DNA from 3 places in the Shewanella sp. 10B genome. Region 2 is predicted to be linked to each of the others. Evidence: predicted binding sites of a transcription regulator. Region 2 holds the regulator's gene; each other region holds the start of a gene.

Region 1 (7,254 bases), on a different contig from region 2:
TTTCGCTATCGTGCCAATGGTGAGTGACTTGCGCTCGCTCGAGGCAAAGCACCCCTTCGAGATGACCATTAATGCGAATGCCAATCTCAAGACTGGATAAAATTTGCCGAGGGATAAAATAGTTGTCGACTAACTCAGTCAAACGCGGATCGATAAGGGTATTACCCGCATCGATATGGCGATGATTTTTGAGTTCATCTAAATAGCGTGGCAGCGTCTGCAACTGCGAAGGACGATGAGTGTCTTGTAGGGGCATAGCGCCAAATTGCGCCACTAGGGATTGGCTCGATTGGTCGGCGGAAAAAATCCAAACCGACACCAGAGAAACGGCTAAATTTTGGCAAAGTAGCTCAGTGGCTAACTCTGCGGTCTTAGTAAAATCACCCTGCTGTTTAGCCGTGGAATGCACTAAAGACTCTAATAAATGCTGATGCTGACGTCGCTTCACTCTGATTCCTACAAAACTTCGTGTTGGGTAAAACGGTACTGCTGCGACTAACACACTAAAGAAGCGTGTTAATAGAGCCTATTTATCTTTATTTTTGTTGATGCAGATTACACTATCTACATTTAAAACAGCAACATCGGCCACACTTTATTACAAATTAACGCTAACGGTGCTCACAGTCGCTTGCATCATAGGCCATTCTCTAATTGGAAAATCATTTTCTCGACACTCACATCGAAGACCAGCTTGAGGGTAACACCCGCTTCATCATGCACAATATTCCCTTGGGTTTGGCTAAAACGCGCTTGAGCCCGCTCCAACATCTTAGTCGCTTCGACCTCAGCCTCTGCACCCGCGAAGGATAACTCCAGCACTGTATCCTGCTCATCAATCACAGCGCCAATATCCACAAAACTGCCGCAATCGGTGCAAGTGTCGTTCACGGTAGCCGCTTGTCCTGCAATGATACCTTTCATCTGTTTTTCCTCTCTAATCGCTGTAAGGGTGATGCATCAACTTAAACCAGCATCATTAACGCCTTATTATAGGTAACAGTGGCGGCAGAGACTCAGCTTTAGCTCACGCTTATTATTGTGCATCGACACAGTTGACGGCTATTTGGCCAACAAGTTCCTTTAATCCCTAGCATTGCTTTAAAAGACAGAATCTTGCTTAACAGCCCGATAGCGACTTGGAGGCAAGACGACTTGGAGGCAAGACGACATACAGGCTAGGCGCTGGCCAATAACGGCACTAAGTTACGTTGAATCGCCAGTTGATCGGCAAAATGCATGACGTCCATTTTCGGGGAGGGTAACTGGCCACGTTGGCGCAGACGTGTGGTGAGATCGCAATTGCTTAAGGCTTCGGCCATTGCGATAGGCTCACCACCGCGGATCACTAATGCCTCTGGGCGCAATGCCTGTTGCAGTTGAAACGCCCTCGCCCCTTGCTCAGCAAAAACAGCACTATTGTCGGTAACCTTGTTATCCGTCGATAAATCCGCCACAAGCGCTTGCTTGGGGGGTAACTCGAACTGACGTTGTAATTTTTCTGCATTATCGAGTTCTTTTTGCCATTGAAACTGCGCCATGTCTCTCGCGTCTGCAGACAATAGCGACAGCAACAGGGCGAACTCTCCTCGCCTGTTGTGTTCGATTGCCGCATTTAAGCGGGAGCCAATTTGGGCTTCGTTGATTAAAGGAACATCGATCTGCATAAAAAAACATCATTAAAACAACTCGTTGTTAGTTAATCGACCAGTTGAACCAGAACTTTAGGAAAATTTTCATATTTAGACTTTACATGCCAAACGTTTCTGACTACTATGGCGGCCGCAATTGAGGAGGGGTTCCCGAGTGGCCAAAGGGATCAGACTGTAAATCTGACGGCTCCGCCTTCGAAGGTTCGAATCCTTCTCCCTCCACCATTTGCACTAACAATTAGCGATGCTATAAAAGATACTCGTGGAGGGGTTCCCGAGTGGCCAAAGGGATCAGACTGTAAATCTGACGGCTCCGCCTTCGAAGGTTCGAATCCTTCTCCCTCCACCACTTTTATCTTATGTGGTTCGTCAATAGTTAGTCTGCTGTACACTTGCTTTACCCTTAAATCCGGCCAAGATTTAAGATAACTTTTAAATCCGTCTTAATAAGTCAGAGTTAAAAGTTGAAGAAAATATGTGGAGGGGTTCCCGAGTGGCCAAAGGGATCAGACTGTAAATCTGACGGCTCCGCCTTCGAAGGTTCGAATCCTTCTCCCTCCACCACTTCTTTCTTATCTCACACTTTTTCTCGCGTTATTCCCCAAGTTTTATCTCTAGCACTTCTGCTTATTCAAACTTATTCGATCGCTTAACCCTATCACCTTTAATCCATGGATTTTGCTGATAAAAAACGCCCCATTCGGAGCGTTAAAACTATTTCTGAGCATTAAAGACCAATGCTGCTGAGCTAAGTGGCCATTAATCGATATTCAGGTATTTGTGGGTTTGAATCGATAAACGCCAATTACGGGCAATACACACCTTCATCGCTAATTCCGTCGCCCTTGGTTTTTGGCTAATCGGTTGCAGACAGATGGTTTTAGCCGACACATCAATCCCTTTGAGTAACTCATCGAGTTCGTCGATATGATTTTCAGTCGCTATCGGGTGCTTTATCTCGTTGGCGCGGGTCAAGGCCTGCGCTAACACCTTATAACCCCCTTTCATATTGATCTTTGGCGAGACAGTCACCCAGGTTTCAGCATCGCACTTCACTTCAAAGGTGCCACTGGTCTCGATTTGAGTGGCAAAACCAGCAGCGTGGAGCGTGTGGGTTAATTCATGCAGATCGTACATGCAAGGCTCACCGCCAGTGATCACCACATGGCGCGCCGTATATCCCTTAGCGTTGAACGCCTCAATAAGACTCTGCGCCGTGTGATTAGCCCAGCGCCCCACCGAACCATCGACGGTGATCACTTGTTCGGGTGACACCTTGTTTTCCTCAAGCAGATCCCAAGTCTGTTTGGTATCACACCAAGCACACCCCACAGGGCAACCCTGTAAACGTACAAAAATGGCGGGCACTCCGGTAAAAACACCTTCACCTTGAATGGTTTCAAAGACTTCGTTGACTGGGTAATTCATGCTTGCGTTCCGTTTTTCTGGGGCGGCATTTATAGAGGATTTTAGCTGCAGCTGCAAGTTTTTACCGCCTCACGCATAGTGATGCCAAGAGCGATATGCCCGTCGCCACACGCCAGCAAAGAGTTTGCAAGCCCTAGCGCCTGAGTTACACTTACGCCCTATTTTATGCGTCAATTTAAGTGGATCCTATGTCAGCAGCGTCAGTTTCAAAGGTGGTAGTGGTTTTCAGTGGCGGACAAGACTCAACGACTTGTCTTATTCAAGCCTTAACTCAGTTTGATGAAGTCCACGGGATCACCTTCGATTATGGTCAGCGTCACCGTGAAGAAATTGAAGTTGCTAAATCCCTCGCCAAGCGCTTAAAGATCACTAGCCATAAGGTGATGGATGTGAGCTTACTCAATGAGTTAGCGATTTCTGCCCTCACCCGCGATGCCATCCCCGTATCCCACGAATTAATGGAAAATGGCTTACCCAATACCTTTGTACCAGGTCGTAATATTCTGTTTTTGACTTTGGCGGGGATCTACGCCTATCAATTAGGGGCTGAGGCGATTATTACCGGTGTCTGCGAAACTGATTTTTCGGGTTATCCCGACTGTCGCCACGACTTTGTGCGCGCGATGGAATCGGCACTGGTGCAAGGCATGGACAAAAAGCTTGAGATCATCACGCCATTAATGTGGCTCAACAAGGCCCAAACCTGGGCGCTGGCCGATAAATACCAGCAGCTCGATTTAGTTCGCCACCATACCCTGACCTGTTATAACGGCATTGTCGGCGATGGTTGCGGTGACTGTCCAGCCTGCCATCTTCGCAAACGGGGCTTAGAGGATTACCTGCAAAATAAAGCAGAGGTAATGGCCTCGCTCGACAAGGCAACTGAAACGGGTAAACCGCAGGCGTGAGACTGGTGACGTTAAAAAAACTCGGCCCCTATTGGCTGGCGCTTAGCGTCAGTCTGCTCTGCGCGCTCTTGTATGTTGGTGGGCTTTTTACCCCGAGTATAGATAACCTGCTGGCCTATCGCCGCAGCGCCATCAGTGACGGCCAGTGGTGGCGCCTGATCACAGGTAATCTGCTGCATACCAATCATTGGCACCTGCTGATGAACCTCGCGGGATTATGGGTAGTGTTGTTTTTACATCACTTTCATTATCGGCTTAGGGGCTTAACCGCGCTGTTTATTCTGCTTTGTCTGTTTGAAGGCATTGGCCTGTATCTGGGTAATCCGCAGCTATTAGGTTATGTGGGGCTGAGTGGCATGTTACACGGCCTATTCACCTTTGGTGCAGTGCAAGATATTCGCCGCAAAATGCGCTCGGGTTATTTGCTGTTGCTCGGCGTGATAGTTAAAGTCGGCCATGAACAGTTTTATGGTGCCAGTGATGATGTGACCGCCATGATTGGTGCACGCGTTGCCACCGAGGCGCATTTAGTCGGCCTGATCTGTGGCTTAGTCTGCGCACTTATGGTGTTTGTGTTCCAGCGAACGAGGGCGTGTTGACGTTTCAGGGTTATTTTTGCAGCAGTTAGGCTGGCTTTTATGCAAGGCAAAGTCCGTGCAGTGTAGTTATTCTACATAAACGGACGATAACGCAGCAGAAACGCCAGCCAAATGCTGCCCGAAGGGTTCGCCTAGCAAGCCCTTGCTCTTTGTCACTCGTCATTTGAGTAGAATAACTACACATCATTCCTCGTTTCGCGAGCATGTGCTTGCCAGAACGAACAAAATCTAATCTCGAAACGTCAACACGCCCTAGATTAGCCAAGAAAACGTCGCGCTAATACCTCCAACTTTGATTAATCCATACAATAAAATGCCGCCTCATATTGTTGTGTTGGCGGCTTTTTATTAAGTAGTGAACCTTGGTATCTGCTTGATTAACATCGCAGTCCTACGTCTAACTAGCTAAGGTATAGATTTTGTTAGGCGGTGATCAGCAACTCCCGTAAACGTTTCACTTCATCACGCAAGGCAGCTGCCTGTTCAAACTCCAAGTTACGCGCATGTTCATGCATTTGCTTCTCGAGCTTGTCGATATCATGGCTCAGCTGCGCCGCATCGGCATGATAACGTTTAGCTTTAGGTTCAGCCACTTTACCCAGTGACGCTTGGCGATAACCCTTTTCAGTGTCTCTGCCATCGTCCACATCCATCACATCGGTAATACGCTTGACCACGCCTTTTGGCACTATGCCATGCTCAAGGTTGTAGGCATGTTGTTTCTCACGGCGGCGCTCGGTTTCGCCCATCGCCTTGGCCATCGACTGGGTGATCCTATCCGCATAGAGGATAACCTTACCATTGACGTTACGCGCGGCGCGGCCAATGGTCTGAATAAGCGAGCGCTCCGAACGTAAAAAGCCTTCCTTATCCGCATCCAGAATACAGACCAAAGAAACTTCGGGCATGTCTAAGCCTTCACGCAGCAAGTTGATGCCGACCAGCACATCAAACTTACCGAGGCGCAGATCGCGGATGATCTCCACCCGCTCCACGGTATCGATGTCCGAGTGCAAATAACGCACTTTGACGCCGTGTTCATCGAGGTATTCGGTTAAATCCTCCGACATGCGTTTGGTTAAGGTGGTGACAAGCACCCGCTCATTGACGGCAACGCGCTTGGCCACCTCGGAGAGTAGATCGTCCACTTGAATGCTGACCGGGCGCACTTCCAACTCGGGATCGAGCAAACCCGTTGGCCGAACCACTTGCTCAACAATCTCGCCGCCACTCTTATCTAGTTCGTAAGGGTTTGGTGTTGCCGACACATAAATGGTCTGCGGCATCAGTTGCTCAAACTCTTCAAACTTCAGCGGCCGGTTATCAAGCGCCGAAGGTAAACGGAAGCCATACTCCACAAGCGTGGTTTTACGGGAGCGGTCCCCCTTATACATGGCACCAATTTGCGGCACAGTGACGTGGGACTCGTCGATAATCAGCAAACCATCGGCGGGTAAATAATCGAGCAAGGTCGGTGGTCCTTCACCCGGTGCACGACCCGACAAGTAGCGGGAGTAGTTTTCAATACCGGAGCAATAACCCAGCTCGACCATCATCTCGATATCGTATTGCACCCGCTCGTGGATCCGCTGCGCTTCAATCAACTTATTGTTGTCGAGCAGATACTGTTTACGCTCGCGTAGCTCTTCCTTAATTGATTCGGTCGCTTCGAGGATTTTCTCCCGCGGCGTCACATAGTGGGTTTTCGGATACACAGTGGTGCGCGCAATACGCTTCACTATCTGCCCCGTTAACGGGTCAAACTCGCTTAAACGTTCAATTTCATCGTCAAATAGCTCTACCCGAATACCGTAGCGATCCGAGTCAGCGGGGAAAATATCGATAACTTCACCACGGGCGCGGAAGGTACCACGCTGCAACTCGAGATCGTTGCGAGTATATTGCAGCTCGCTCAAGCGCTTAAGAATATCCCTCTGTCCCATGGTATCGCCCTGACGTAGGTGCAAGAGCATCTTCATGTAGGAATCGGGATCGCCAAGACCATAAATTGCCGATACAGAGGCAATCAAGACCACATCCTTACGCTCCAGCAGTGCTTTCGTGGCCGAAAGACGCATTTGCTCGATATGGGCATTCACCGATGCATCCTTTTCAATAAAGGTGTTCGATGCGGGTACGTAGGCTTCTGGCTGGTAATAGTCGTAATAGGAAACGAAGTATTCCACCGCATTATTGGGGAAAAACTCTTTCATCTCGCCATAAAGCTGCGCCGCCAGTGTCTTGTTTGGCGCCATAATAATCGTCGGGCGCCCAAGCTGGGCAATCACATTGGCGATGGTGAATGTCTTACCCGAGCCCGTCACCCCCAAAAGGGTTTGGCACGCTAGGCCAGATTCGAGGCCATCGACCAACTTGGCGATGGCCGTGGGCTGATCCCCTGCGGGGGCGAATTGGGATTCAAGCTGAAAAACAGATTCTGACACGCGAACATATCCTTGTGGTTAGTCGACTCATTCTAATCAAGTCGTCCATTAAGCTCCAGCAGTTATCCTTCTTAAACCATGAGCACACATTTGCATTAACTCAAGTGGATGACAGTTTGATGGACAGAAAGTGAAACTTTTTGACCACGAGGTTTTAATGCTCAAATTGGCGATAAAACGCCCTAAAACTCAGGAGAAATGCCAAATTAATACACAAGAGTTG
Region 2 (7,254 bases):
AGCAAACATAGTGTTAATCGCATCGACAGCTTGAAGAATGATGTCCATTAACTCGGCGGAGACACTGCGCTTGCCAGTGCGTAATAAATCGAAGGTGTTTTCTGCTTCGTGACAGACATCCACCATGGGAGTGAGACTAAGGAAACCCGCACCGCCTTTTACAGTATGAAACCCCCTGAAAATGGCATTTAGCAAGTTAGTATCATCAGGATTGTTTTCAAGCGCGACCAGTTGCTCTTGCAGCAACTCAAGAATTTCGCCCGCTTCAATTAAAAAGTCCTGGAGTATCTCTTCATCTACATCAAAGGCCATCAAATTGACTCCCAGTTAGAAACCCAGACTCGATAGCAGATCATCGACTTCATCTTGACCGGTAACGACGTCTTGACGAAGCTCGGCATTCATTATCGGTCCTTCAGCTTCAATATTATTTTTCTGAGTAATCTGACTCTCAATCACGGGTTGCTCACCAAATACTGTCAGCATAGACACCAGATTACTTTCAACTTCCATCACTAGATCGATCACCCGCCGGATCATCTGTCCAGTCAGGTCCTGAAAATCCTGCGCCATCAAAATCTGGTTGAGCAATTCGCGTAAGCGGTTGGAATCCAATTCGCTACGTGACATCAAATGCTGCACATTGTGGCAAAGCGCTTTAAAATCGCTCAGGGCTATTTCACGCCGCATCAACTTATCCCAAGATGGCATCACTTGCTGAATATTCGCCGTTAATGCATTTGCGAGCGGCAAGCACTCTTCTACCGCATCCATGGTTTTATTCGCGGCTTGTTCTGTCATGTCAATGACATAACTTAGCCGTTCCTTAGCATCGGGAATTTCGGTATTCGCGAGTTCAACCAAACGATTGTCAACTTGGAAATCCATTAATGCGCTATGAAGTTGTCTAGTCAATTTGCCAACTTCATCAAAGAGCTCCCTTTGGAGTGGAGCCGCGAGTTCCCTAAATAAATCATCTGCTTGAGCTTGTTCATTCGCGCTTAATAATTCAACTAAACGCTGAGCCTTCTCGAGCGTAATGAGCCCTGATGTTTGTGACTTCATAGCTCATCCTTGCTTAAGCGAGTCGTTCGAATATTTTATCTAACTTCTCTTTTAGTGTTGCTGCGGTAAAAGGCTTAACCACATAGCCGTTAACACCGGCTTGTGCGGCAGCAATAATTTGTTCACGTTTTGCTTCGGCGGTAACCATTAACACGGGCAAATGTTTTAGGGAATCATCAGCTCTAATAGCCTTAAGCAAATCAATACCCTGCATACCTGGCATATTCCAGTCTGTCACGACAAAATCAAAGTCGCCCTTCTGTAGCATAGGCAACGCGGTTGAGCCGTCGTCTGCTTCTTGGGTATTGTTAAATCCCAAGTCTCGCAACAAGTTCTTGATGATACGTCTCATTGTCGAAAAGTCATCAACGATGAGAATCTTCATATTCTTGTCCAAGGTTTCCTCCGGTGAGCTGACATTCTGTGCTCAATAAATAATTATACTTATGTCCAATGCTTGAGTTTGCCTTTGAGTCGCAACATTGCCTGACTTAATATCTGGCTAACTCGCGACTCGCTCACCTCAAGAATGGCGCCAATTTCTTTTAAATTCAATGCTTCATCGTAGTATAACGATAGCACTAGCGCATCTCTTTCGGGCAATAATTTTATCGCCTCTACTAGTGCTGAATGAAACTGGGTCTCTGCTAGTGCTTCAAATGTACCATCACTCACATTATCGCTCGGAGTGAGTATATCCTGTGATACGCCTAAGTCTTCTATCCCTATGATTTTACCAACAGAAACATCGTTAAGAATATGATGGTACTCATCGAGCGTCATATCAAGTTTTTCTGCAATTTCTGTGTCGCGTGCATCACGACCCAACACTTGCTCTAACTCATCAATGGCTTGAGCAACTCGACGATTATTACGATGAACGGAACGGGGAACCCAATCGCCACGACGGATCTCATCCAACATGGCGCCACGGATCCGTATGCCGGCGAAGGTTTCAAACTTTGCACCTTTGCCACCATCAAACTTGGATGATGCTTCTAACAACCCCATCATCCCCGCTTGAAGCAAGTCATCGAGCTGCACTGAGGCAGGTAATCTGGCGAGCAAGTGATGTGCAATTCTTTTAACCAACGGTGCATACTGTTCAACGATTGACGTTTTACTGTCTAAACAAGTATACGCTGCGGCTTTATTCACTCGTTTTTTCCTCTTGAAAATCTGGTCGCTGAACTAAACGCTCAACGAAAAACTCCAAATGCCCACCAGGTTGCTGTGGTACTGGCCAGCTCATAATTTTATTCGCTAGGCCATGGTACGCTATCGCAGCTGGAGACTTAGGATAAGCCTCAACCACTAACTTTTGTTTACGCACTGATTTGCGAAGGTTTTCATCAAACGGAATGGTCGCAACCAGTTCAAGTGCCACGTCCAAGAATCTGTCGGTCACTTTACTGAGTTTAGCAAACAATTCCATACCTTCGCGTAAACTGCGCACCATATTCGCAACAATTTTAAAGCGGAAAACACCGTGTTCACGGCTGAGAATTTTGATCAACGCATAAGCGTCAGTGATGGAGGTTGGCTCGTCACATACCACGACTAGTACATCCTGTGACGCACGGGAGAAACTGAGCACCATGTCTGAAATCCCCGCGGCAGTATCCACGATGAGAATATCAAACTGGGTACGCATCTCACTGAAAGCACGAATTAAACCTGCATGTTGTGCGGGGCTCAATTCTACCATGCCTTGAGTACCCGAGGTCGCGGGGACAATGCCTATGCCCTTGGGACCACGGACAATAATATCATCCAGCTCAGCATCGCCTGAGAGTACATGGGAAAGGTTACGTTCAGCACGGATCCCTAACATGACATCGACGTTTGCCAAGCCTAAGTCGGCATCAAGCACTAAGACACGCTTGCCCTTTTCGGCTAATGCTACAGCGGTATTGATGGACACACTGGTTTTACCCACGCCACCTTTACCACCCGTAACCGCGATTACTTTCACTTTTTCGTTATAGGGTTGATTCATCATACGTAAACCACTTGCTTGATCCAGGGTCATAACTCTACTCAAATGCACAGGTCATATTATCTGACCACGCTGTGTCTGGTAACGATTGTTCTTCAGTGTTTTCTAAGGCCGCTAATGCCTGCTCAGCGAGCAGTAAGGTATCGGCGACTTTCATATCTTCGGGCACTCGCTGCCCATCCGTAACATAACTTAATGGCAACCCACTTTGGATCAACACACTTAATGCGCCCGCTAAAGACACGGATTCATCGAGTTTTGTGAGTACAACACCAGATAAGGGAATGCGTTTAAAGTGATTTACAGCATCTTGCAGCACGCGGCGCTGTCCTGTGGCAGACAGTACCAGATAACTGCGGATAGGTATTCTGCTATTTGCAGTTAAATTATCAAGTTGCTGGTAAAGCCGCATATCTCGTTGACCCATACCCGCGGTATCTATCAATACTAGCTTGCGATTTCTGAACTGATACAGAATTTGCTCCAGTTCAGCAAGGTCATGGGCTTGTTTGACTGGACAACCCATAATTTTGCCATAGGTGGCCAATTGCTCATAGGCGCCAATACGATAATGGTCTGTGGTAATCAAAGCCACTTGATCCGCACCATGATGGGCGGCGAAACGAGCCGCTAATTTCGCTAAAGAAGTGGTTTTGCCTACACCCGTTGGGCCAACCAGCGCTACAACACCACCTTGCTTAACGATATCATCACCTTGGTTATCAAGCATATTCGCTAGACTTTGTGGCAGTGCACGAACTAATTCTGCAGGGGTATAGTGTTGACTGAGCGCCGCTAACTTGTTCGCGACAGCTGGAGAAAACTCGGCTTCCAGCAACTTTGACTCCAGCATGGCACCGACAGGGTCGATACGTTTTTTATGCTCAGTCATCAATGCTGAAACCTGATGGGTCAACAAATTACGTAAGGATGATAATTCATCGCGCATGGCTTCGAGATCCGCATTTTGTTTTGGCGAGCTCTGCGGTTTCTTATCGAAGGGATTGCCCATATCGCGACGCTCAGCTTTAGGTGCCACAGGTGCTTGTAATCCTTTAGCCCACGCAGGCAGTTCGGCGTCTTGCTGTTGATGGGTGAGCTGTTGGTTTAAACGGCTTTGTTGCTTCTCGAGCAATGCTTGGAGAGAGTCCGCTGGCGCCGATGGTTTTAACTTAGTTTCAGCGCGAATCGGCGCTTTAGCACCGAGCGAAACTAAGTCATCACTCACATCCATAAAGGTCGGAGCCGCAGCAGGCGCCTTCGCTTTGGGCTCGTCATAGTCAACGGCAGCCACAATCTCAATGCCACCGTTCACTTTTTTATTTGACATAATCACGGCATCGGAGCCGAGCGTGTCCTTCACTTGGGCCAGTGCAGCACGCATGTCTTTGGCAAAAAAACGTTTAATCTTCACTTATGCGTCCTCTACTGGCCGACGGCAGACACTATGCGTATTTGCTTTTCATCGGGGATTTCTTGGTAAGAAATCACTCTGAGATTAGGAATAGTATATTTAACAAAGCGAGACAGTGTCGCACGTAACATACCTGACGTTAGCAAAATAGCCGGCTGACCAACCATTTCTTGCTTTTGAGCGGCATCCGCTAAGGATTGCTGCATACGCTCCGCAAGACCGGGCTCGATATTAGGACCATCGCCACCGGTTGCCTGCATCGACTGATGCAACATCTGTTCCAACTCTGGCGCCAAAGTTATGACAGGTATTTCGAGTTCAGGACCGGAGATCTCTTGAACTATCATGCGCTTCAATGCGATACGCACCGCGGCCGTTAATACTTCAGTATCGTTACTCTTAGTGCCGTATTCTAACAAAGTTTGCACTATGGTACGCAAGTCTCTGACAGAAACTCCTTCATTTAATAGGTTTTGCATCACTTTTACGACATTTCCGAGCGGCATCACATCAGGAATAAAGCCATCCACCAGCTTAGGCGAATGCTTGGCAAGCATATCCATCAGTTGTTGCACTTCTTCGTAGCCTAAGAGTTTCGCCGCGTTATTCGTCAATATTTGGCTGATATGGGTTGCCACCACTGTCGCGGCATCCACCACGGTATAACCTAAGGTTTGTGCATGTTCACGCAGCTCTGGGGCAATCCAAACCGCTTCGAGACCAAAGGCAGGATCACGCGTTTCGATACCATCGAGCTTGCCATAAACTTGACCAGGGTTGATGGCGAGTTCGCAGTCATGGCGAATATCCGCCTCTCCAACCACCACGCCCATTAACGAGATGCGGTAGGCATTGGGTGATAAATCGAGGTTGTCACGAATATGTACCGCAGGCACCAAGAAGCCCAGTTCTTGAGAAAGTTTTTTACGTACTCCTTTGATCCGGCTCAGTAATTCACCACCTTGCCCCTTATCGACCAATGGGATCAAACGATAACCCACTTCCAGACCGATAGTGTCAACGTGGTGCACATCGTCCCAGCTAAGTTCTTTAGGTTCTCTTTCGGCTCTTTCAGTTGGGCCCGTTTTGACTTGCTCAAGGGCTTTGGCACGTTTGGCTTCATTACGTTTAAATATAAAGTAAGCGGCACCACCTGTGATCACGGCAAAGCTTAAAAACGCCATGTGTGGCATGCCTGGCACAATACCCATGACAAAGAGTACGCCAGCCGCAATACTGAGTGACTTGTGACTGTCAAACATCTGACTAATCAACATCTGGCCCATATCGCCAGATTCATTTTGACGGGTCACCATCAACGCCGCAGCAATTGACAACAACAGGCCGGGGATTTGTGCGACGAGACCGTCACCAATGGTTAACAGGGTATAAATTTCAACGGCTTGGGAGAATGTCAAACCGTGCTGCACAATCCCGATAATAAACCCACCGAGAATGTTGATAACCAAGATCATGATACCGGCAATCGCATCGCCCTTTACAAACTTAGACGCACCGTCCATCGCGCCATAGAAGTCGGCTTCGCGGGTCACCTCGGCGCGTCTGGTTCTGGCTTGATCCTGATTAATAATACCTGCGTTCAAGTCGGCATCGATGGCCATTTGCTTACCGGGCATCGCATCTAAGGTAAAGCGAGCACTCACCTCGGCAATACGGCCAGCACCTTTAGTCACAACGGCAAAGTTGATAATAATCAAGATTATAAATACAACTAGACCCACTGCATAGTTACCGCCAATGACCACGGAGCCGAAGGCCTCAATCACCTTACCGGCGGCATCACCACCATTGTGACCTTCGAGTAATACTACACGGGTCGATGCCACGTTAAGTGCGAGTCGCAGCAATGTCGCGACTAATAAAACAGTTGGAAAAGCAGCAAAGTCTAAGGGTCTGTCGGTATAAATCGCGACAAGAAGAACAATCAAAGCCAAGGCAATGTTAAAGGAGAATAAAACGTCGAGTAGAAATGGCGGGATAGGCAATACAATCATAGCCAATGCCGCAAGCACTAGCATTGGCGTACCTATGCCCTTGAAAGAGCTCAGTTTCAACTGTTTTACTTGGCCTAGGGAGGCTTTAACATCCATTCACAGATACCTAAACTTTGACGTATAACAGCCTGGAAGCAAAAAGCGCGCCAACCGCTAACAGTTCAAGTTATGGTTTTATCTCTGTGAACTATCTCTTCGTTAACCTAACACTTAACTAGTGCTTCAGCTCGTCAGGAATGGGTTGATTAGCAGGGATTGGAATAGGTTTACGACCACGACCTTTTTGGTACTGGCGTAACTGGAACACATAAGCCAGTACCTGTGCCACCGCAGTAAATAGGCCCTCAGGGATCTGCTGCTCAAGTTTAGTGGTGTGATAAATGGCCCGCGCAAGCGGTGGTGCAGAGACAATCGCAATGTTATGTGCCCTTGCCACCTCGCGGATTTTAAACGCCACTTCGTCGACGCCTTTAGCGATCACAAAAGGCGCTGCAGAGCGCTTCACATCGTATTTAATGGCCACCGCATAATGCTCAGGGTTCACCACAATCACATCCGCATTGGGCACTTCGGCCATCATGCGCCGCTGCGCTAACTCACGCTGCATTTGCCGTACTCGCCCTTTGACCTCGGGTTTACCTTCGGTATCTTTATACTCGTCTTTGACTTCCTGCTTAGTCATTTTCAGCTGTTTGTTGTGGTTCCAGATCTGAAACGGCACATCGATGACCACTATGACTAAGACGGAGGAGCAAAGCAGA
Region 3 (7,254 bases), on a different contig from region 2:
TACGCTATAACCTAATGCCACACCTTGGCCGTGGGCTGCCGCCTGCAAAACGAGGGAAGAATGACTGAAAATCGGCCCTTGGTTGACGTTAATATCGTGGATGCCACATTGTCTAAACCAAGCCTGCCAATCGTGGCGACTCATATCGTGCAGCAACGTGTGGTGTTTTAAATCTTCCGGCTTGGACAAGGGCTTAGGGCCGTTTAACAGCATGGGCGAACATACAGGGATCAGCACTTCATTACGAAGTTTATCGGCGCGAAGCCCAGGCCAATTGCCTAAACCATAATAAATGGCAACGTCGACATCATCGGTTAAAGAGCTGGCCTCTGTGTCTACCGCCTTAATTCGTACGTCAATATCAGGATTTTTTTCACTAAACTTCGATAGGCGCGGCACCAGCCACTGAATAGCAAAGCTTGGCGACATACTCACGGTCAACGAACCAATGGCGCTGCGTGCAAGTAGCCTGTCGGTCGCATCCGCCAGTTGAGTGAAGATATCTTTAATATCGAGAAAATAGCTCTGACCTTCTTCGGTCAGTAGCAGCGAACGATTCTTTCGACGAAATAATTTTAATCCGAGAAAATCTTCCAGCGCCTTAATTTGGTGACTCACCGCAGCCTGAGTCACAAACAATTCTTCAGCCGCTCGAGTAAAGCTCAAATGCCGTGCGGCGGCCTCAAATGCTTTAACCGCATTCAGTGGTGGTAAGCGTCTTGACATAGTGATCTCTATCTCAATTTTTAATTAGTTTTTCTAATCCGTATTGTTACATTTAATCGTTTGTAAAGGCCAGCGTTTTTGATTAAATTTTGCGCCAACGAAACACATGAGTTGGACAATCTCGAACGGGTGATGGGAATGTCTGACAGCAATACTTTGTCAGCCCGGAGGCGACTATGTTCAATTTAAAATCTGCTTTTGCGTTAGTGTTAGTCAGCGCACTCAGTGCCAATGTCAGCGCAAATGTTATCGATGCAGAAATTATCATCGACACCAGTGATTTACAGGCAAGCATCAATGCCGAACTGACTGCGACGATGGAAAAAATGCATGAAGAAGCGCTGCAGGATCCAACCTTATTGCTTGCCGATGAAGTGTTACCGGCCCAGCAAGTGGTCAAGACCGAATAAATTGCACTGCTGATCAGTAAAATAAAAGCCGCATTCCAATGCGGCTTTTTTGTATTCGTTTACCTGCTTATTGGCGCATCGAGGCCCCAATTAATGCGCATTAAGGCCAAAGTTGATGTTTGGCCTTAGCTCTCGTTTTACTGGCTATCGCTTAAGGGCGGTAAACCTTAACATTGTGATAACCTTGTTCAATCAGGTATAGCGCTTGTAATTTACTCATCACCCCACGCTCGCAGTACAACAGGTAAGTCTTCTGCTTATCGAGGTCGGCAAATTGAGTCGCTAATTTGAAGAAAGGAATGCGCTTGATTTCCACGCCTTCAATCTCCAGCGGCTTGTTCTCTTCTTCCTCTGTGGCGCGAATATCAATCACCACTTCATTGGTGTCGATAGCAACAACGGTTTCAGTTTCAGTGATACGCGTATTCATTTGTTCTGCTATCTCCCTGATATCAATGGCAACAGCCTGCTCAACGATACGGTCAATCAAGTCCTCAGAAAATTTGGTCTCTTCGGCCTCAACCTTGGCCAGTACCGCCTTCACGGTTGGCTTTTGCGAAATCACGCCGCAATACTCGGGCATAGATTTAGCAAAATCTTCGGTGCCGATACGGCGACATTCGTTGATAATGTCCTGCTTGTCCATGGCGATCAGCGGGCGCAGGATCAGCATATCGGTGCAGCGGTCAATCACGTTTAAGTTGGTCAAGGTTTGGCTCGATACTTGGCCTAAACTCTCACCAGTCACAATCGCCTGAATGCCCATACGCTCAGCAATACGCGCTGCGGTGCGCATCATCATACGCTTAAGCACCACGCCCATTTGACCGTTGTCGATTTTCTCTAAAATCTCGGCCACCACAGGCTCGAACGGCACAGACACAAACTTCACCTTGTGGGATTCACCATAGGTTTTCCACAAATGGTAAGCGACTTGTTTCACGCCAATTTCATGCTGCGCGCCGCCGAGGTTGAAGAAACAGTAATGGGTACGAGCGCCCTTCTTAATAAATTGGTAGCTCGACACGCCTGAGTCAAAACCGCCCGAAATCAAGGACAACACATCTTCCTGCGTCGCCATTGGGAAGCCGCCTAAGCCTTCGATACGCTTAGTCACCATATACAGTTTATCACCCTCGATTTCGAGGTTAACTGTCACTTCTGGGTTCTTCAAACGCACACCAATCGCATCGGTAAACTGGTTTAAACCACCACCGACATAACGCTCGACTTCGATAGAGTTAAAATCGTGGGAGCCAGTACGTTTGACGCGCACACAGAAGGTTTTACCGGCAATTTGGTCACGGTAAACGGGTAAGACTTGCTGGTAGATATCGTCGACTGAGGTAAAGCTATATTCATCCACTTGCACCACATGTGCGATCCCAGGAATACAGGCTAAACGCTCACCAAAGGCCTGAGCTAATTCAGGTTTATCATTTGGCACCTTTACCCAAATACGGTCCCATTGACGTTGCACTTTGGCATCTTCATCAACTTTTTTGAGCACGTTACGGATGTTGGTTTCAAGCATTTTGGTGAAGCGCATGCGCACGGGCTTGCTCTTCATCATGATTTCTGGGTACAGCTTTACAATAAACTTCATGGGATTTCCGCGGGCAATTTTGTAAACAGCAAAATTGGTTAAAAGAATAATCGCCGGATTATAACAAACTCACGGCGATTGGCGCACCTGTTTCCACACTCGAGCTGCTCGTGGCGTGCGCTTATGCATAGTTGAATTTATAGTCAAAAAATCACAAATAAAAAAGCCGTGAGCAAGTCACGGCGTTTTTATCGAATAACAAGTTTGGATTAAAAGCTATTTACCTACTTGAATTTCTTCGGATTCTTTGGCTTTACCCTGTTCAATCGCAATCTCAACACGACGATTTCGCGCGCGGTTTTCAGGTGAGTCATTAGGCACGATGGGATTATTCGACGCCATACCGACCACTTTCATCCGCTTAGGATCGAAGCCCTTCACTTGCAGCAGCACATCGGCCACCGCAACTGCGCGTTTGCTCGAGAGATCCCAGTTCGAGCTGTATAGCTCATCGCTTATCTGCATATCATCGGTGTAACCCGATACAGTGATGATCCCCGGCACATCTTTAAGCAATTCACCGACCGAGCGCACCACAGGTTTAAATCGTGGCTGCAGGAAGCCCGAACCCGAGGCAAATGAGCCCTTCTCACGGATACGGATAATAATTTGCTGCCCAAGTGACTCAATTTCGATCGCCCCATCGGTGATCTCGTTATTGAGCTCCTGCGCCATTTTCTTCACTTGTTGATTGATTTTATCCTGCGCCGCTGCGGCTTCCGCTTTTACCGCATCCGCCGTTTCTTGGGCCGTCGCCGAGGCTTCACCGCCCCGCTGCGAACCATTTTGCTGCTGCACACCACCCGCGCTATCGTCCTCGCCCGCTTGATAATCCAATACGGGTTCGGTCATTTCGTTGGTTTGTTGGTTAATGATTTCAATCGGCGTGGGATCGGGACGACCAGGACGAAACTCCAATGCAATCACAGACGTCCCCTTAGGAATGTCTTTGACTTCGACCTTATTTTGCACCCCGAAGGCATACTTCATCGAGCCTGCGATCTGCTTAAACTTCATCACGTCCATTTCGGAAAATGATAGCAGCAGCACGAAGAAACACATCAAGAGGGACATCAAATCGGCAAATGTTGCCAACCAGAGCGGTGCTCCGGGCGGTGGACAGTTGCACTTAGCCATGGGCTACTCTCCGTCCGTTGTATCGATTTTCCGCTGTTTTTCAGCTAGATAATTCTTCAAGAAACCTTCAATCACCCGCGGGTTTTGGCCATCTTGAATGGCTAATACCGCATCCATAATCAGGTTGCGGTTCAGCATTTCTTCACCCATGCGCAGGGTGAGTTTATCGGCAATGGGAATACACACCATGTTCGCGACCACGGCGCCGTACAGTGTCGTTAACAAGGCCACCGCCATCGAAGGACCAATCGATTTAGGATCTGACATGTTGGATAACATGGCCACTAAGCCCACTAAGGTACCAATCATCCCCATCGCGGGGCCGACGTCACCAAAGGCCCTAAAAATCGCAATGCCGTTACGATGGCGCTCTTCGGTGAGGGCAATGTCTTTTTCAAGCGCGGCGCGCACAACTTCGCCATCGTGACCATCGACCAACATATCGACAGCTTTTTGCATAAAACTGTTGGAAATTTGCGCTTCTTCGAGGGCAAGGAATCCGCCTTTACGGGCGGCGTCCGCCATAGTCACGGATTGTTCGATAAGATCTTCTGGCTTATCAATCTTAAACATAAAGGCTTTGACGGCAATTTTTACCGCGCCCAAAAACTGTTTGAGATTGAATTTCATCATTACTACGAAGAATGAACCACCGAATACGATAAACACTGAGGGGACGTCGATAAAGATTGCCAAGCCGCCGCTGGTCATCATAGCCCAAAGGATAAAACCAAAGCCCCCGACTAGTCCTATAACTGTAGCTAAATCCACAACGGCTCCTCAATATTCGGTATAAACGACATAATACTGACTCTATTCGCAAAATAACACAAAATGTCATCCACATAGGGATTACACTTTGGTTTTAACCTGAGCCTTACTCTATGATGTCAAAGGATGATTATAAGCATAATGCTATTATTGTCATTTATCGGACAAGCACTAAGCAAGTTTAGCGACAATTTCTATTTTCTGAAAAAAATTCAGCAACAAAGCGTGCTATTGAGCAAATATCCGTCGACTGAATTTGACCCTTGAGTCGCCCTGATATACCTTGTGTCCGCTCTTTCAAAGGAATTATTAACGTGGCGAAGAAACCCGAAAATCTCAGTTTTGAAGAATCCCTTGGTGAACTCGAGCGCATCGTTGCCGAATTAGAACAGGGCGATGTCTCTCTGGATGATGCGTTAAAACAATTTGAACGTGGCATCAATCTGGTGCGTAACAGCCAAGCAAAACTCGAGCAAGCTCAGCAAAAAGTGGCCATTTTACTCAAGCAGGATGAAAATGCGCCCCTCTCTCCCTATGCCGTTGAGGGCGAATAAGCGTGTTAGTCAATGCAATAAAAGAATATCAACTACGGGTTGATGACCAATTAAAACAACGTTTCAGCACACTCGAAGACACAGCGCCGCAATTAAAGGCCGCCATGACCCACGGCGCGCTATTAGGCGGTAAGCGTATTCGTCCCTTCTTGGTTTACAGCGTGGGGCAAATGTTTGGCGTGCCGCTTGAAAAGCTCGACGCCAGCGCCGCCGCCATTGAGTGTATTCATGCTTATTCGTTAATCCATGACGATTTACCCGCCATGGACGATGACGACCTTCGTCGTGGTCAGCCCACAGTGCATATCGCCTTCGATGAGGCGACCGCCATCCTTGCAGGGGATGCACTGCAAACCTTAGCCTTTGAAATTGTTACCGAAGCAGTACTAGGGATCAGCAGCGAGCAGCATATCGCCATGGTGAGGGCGCTGGCGAAAGCCTCGGGTTACCGTGGTATGTGTGGCGGCCAAGCGATTGACTTAGCCTCAACCGATAAGCTCATCGACCTTAAGGCCTTAACTCAACTGCATAATATGAAAACGGGCGCCCTTATCAGCTGCGCCGTTGAGTTAGCCCTGATCGCCGCTAATGCGCCAAAAGATGAATATCAGACTATGATGGAATTTGCCCATGCGGTAGGACTTGCCTTCCAAGTGCAAGACGATATTCTGGACATCATTGCCACCACGGAAGAACTCGGCAAACCCCAAGGCTCAGACGCCGAGTCCAATAAGAGTACTTTTCCGCAACTACTTGGACTGCAAGGCGCCAAAGACACCGCCGCGCAACTGATCCAAGAGGCACTATCAGCGCTGGCTAAATTGCCATACAATAGCCAGTTAATCGCAGACTTCGCCCGCTATATCATTGAGCGAAGAATATAATAAGAGACGAAGTATCTCGCTATGAGTTTGGACATTTCACAGTTTCCCGTGTTGGCTCAGGCCAACACTCCTAATGAACTCCGCCAGCTTCCTCAGGCCCTGTTACCTCAATTGGCCGATGAGTTGCGGGAGTTTCTTCTTAAGTCCGTTGGCATGTCCAGCGGACATTTTGCCTCTGGACTCGGCACGGTCGAACTGACTGTCGCCCTGCATTATGTCTATAACACCCCGTTTGATCGTTTGATTTGGGATGTTGGCCACCAAGCCTATCCCCATAAAATCCTCACCGGTCGCCGCGACAGAATGCACACCATTAGGCAAAAGAACGGCTTACACCCTTTCCCTTGGCGGGAAGAAAGTGAATACGACACCTTTAGCGTCGGACACTCCGGCACCTCCATCAGTGCCGCATTAGCCATGGCTGTTGCCGCCGAAAAAGAACAGGCAGGCCGTAAAGTGGTTGCCGTGATTGGCGATGGCGCCATGACGGGCGGTATGGTGTTCGAGGCCATGAACCACGCGGGTGATTTGCACAACGATATGCTGATGGTGCTGAACGATAACGAAATGTCGATTTCAGAAAACGTCGGCGCGCTCAACAATCACTTAGCGCAGTTGATGTCAGGCCGCCTCTACACCACGATTCGTGAAAGCAGCAAGAAAGTCCTCAAGGGCATGCCAGTTATCAAAGAAATGGCCAAGCGCACCGAAGAGCACCTCAAGGGCATGGTTGTACCAGGCACCCTGTTTGAAGAGTTAGGCTTTAACTATATCGGCCCCATCGATGGCCACGATGTCGATGCCCTAGTGGAAACCCTGCGCAATATGCGCTCTCTAAAGGGCCCACAAGTACTGCACATCATGACCAAAAAAGGTCGTGGTTATGAGCCCGCCGAGAAAGATCCTATCGGTTGGCACGCGGTACCTAAATTTGACCCGTCACAATTTAAGAAGCCAGCCACTAAGCCGGGACTGCCGACCTTCTCCCAAGTGTTTGGCAAATGGTTATGTGATATTGCCGAGCAGGATGAAAAAGTCTTAGGCATTACCCCTGCCATGCGTGAAGGTTCGGGCATGGTGGAGTTCTCACAACGCTTCCCGAAACAATATTTCGATGCCGCCATTGCCGAGCAACATGCGGTGACCTTAGGGGCCGGATTTGCCTG

What was found. The regulator FliA, encoded in region 2, starts transcription of late flagellar genes. The targets are predictions, from matches to a motif close to CTAAAGNTNNNNNNNNNNNNGCCGATA.
Region 1: M0415_RS04540 (VC2046/SO_2500 family protein) is a predicted target of FliA. The motif match lies at 1,702-1,728, and genes of this name have one in related genera.
Region 3: pomA (flagellar motor protein PomA) is a predicted target of FliA. The motif match lies at 4,809-4,835, and genes of this name have one in related genera.

The regions. Positions count from the first base shown of each region.
Region 1 covers NZ_JAMDJO010000001.1:1,061,386-1,068,639, reverse strand. The annotation lists gene M0415_RS04550 (putative bifunctional diguanylate cyclase/phosphodiesterase) at 1-448, opposite strand, end outside; gene M0415_RS04545 (DUF406 family protein) at 637-924, opposite strand; gene M0415_RS04540 (VC2046/SO_2500 family protein) at 1,179-1,667, opposite strand; tRNA gene M0415_RS04535 (tRNA-Tyr) at 1,793-1,877, shown strand; tRNA gene M0415_RS04530 (tRNA-Tyr) at 1,917-2,001, shown strand; tRNA gene M0415_RS04525 (tRNA-Tyr) at 2,132-2,216, shown strand; gene queE (7-carboxy-7-deazaguanine synthase QueE) at 2,412-3,080, opposite strand; gene queC (7-cyano-7-deazaguanine synthase QueC) at 3,269-3,988, shown strand; gene rrtA (rhombosortase) at 3,985-4,587, shown strand; gene uvrB (excinuclease ABC subunit UvrB) at 5,010-7,031, opposite strand.
Region 2 covers NZ_JAMDJO010000008.1:81,456-88,709, forward strand. The annotation lists gene M0415_RS18850 (chemotaxis protein CheA) at 1-312, opposite strand, end outside; gene M0415_RS18855 (protein phosphatase CheZ) at 328-1,065, opposite strand; gene cheY (chemotaxis response regulator CheY) at 1,079-1,462, opposite strand; gene M0415_RS18865 (RNA polymerase sigma factor FliA) at 1,510-2,223, opposite strand; gene M0415_RS18870 (MinD/ParA family protein) at 2,216-3,097, opposite strand; gene flhF (flagellar biosynthesis GTPase FlhF) at 3,102-4,478, opposite strand; gene flhA (flagellar biosynthesis protein FlhA) at 4,490-6,589, opposite strand; gene flhB (flagellar biosynthesis protein FlhB) at 6,708-7,254, opposite strand, start outside.
Region 3 covers NZ_JAMDJO010000001.1:312,095-319,348, reverse strand. The annotation lists gene M0415_RS01320 (transcriptional regulator GcvA) at 1-726, opposite strand, end outside; gene M0415_RS01315 (hypothetical protein) at 903-1,136, shown strand; gene thiI (tRNA uracil 4-sulfurtransferase ThiI) at 1,288-2,742, opposite strand; gene M0415_RS01305 (flagellar motor protein MotB) at 2,959-3,879, opposite strand; gene pomA (flagellar motor protein PomA) at 3,883-4,650, opposite strand; gene xseB (exodeoxyribonuclease VII small subunit) at 4,965-5,204, shown strand; gene ispA ((2E,6E)-farnesyl diphosphate synthase) at 5,207-6,088, shown strand; gene dxs (1-deoxy-D-xylulose-5-phosphate synthase) at 6,110-7,254, shown strand, end outside.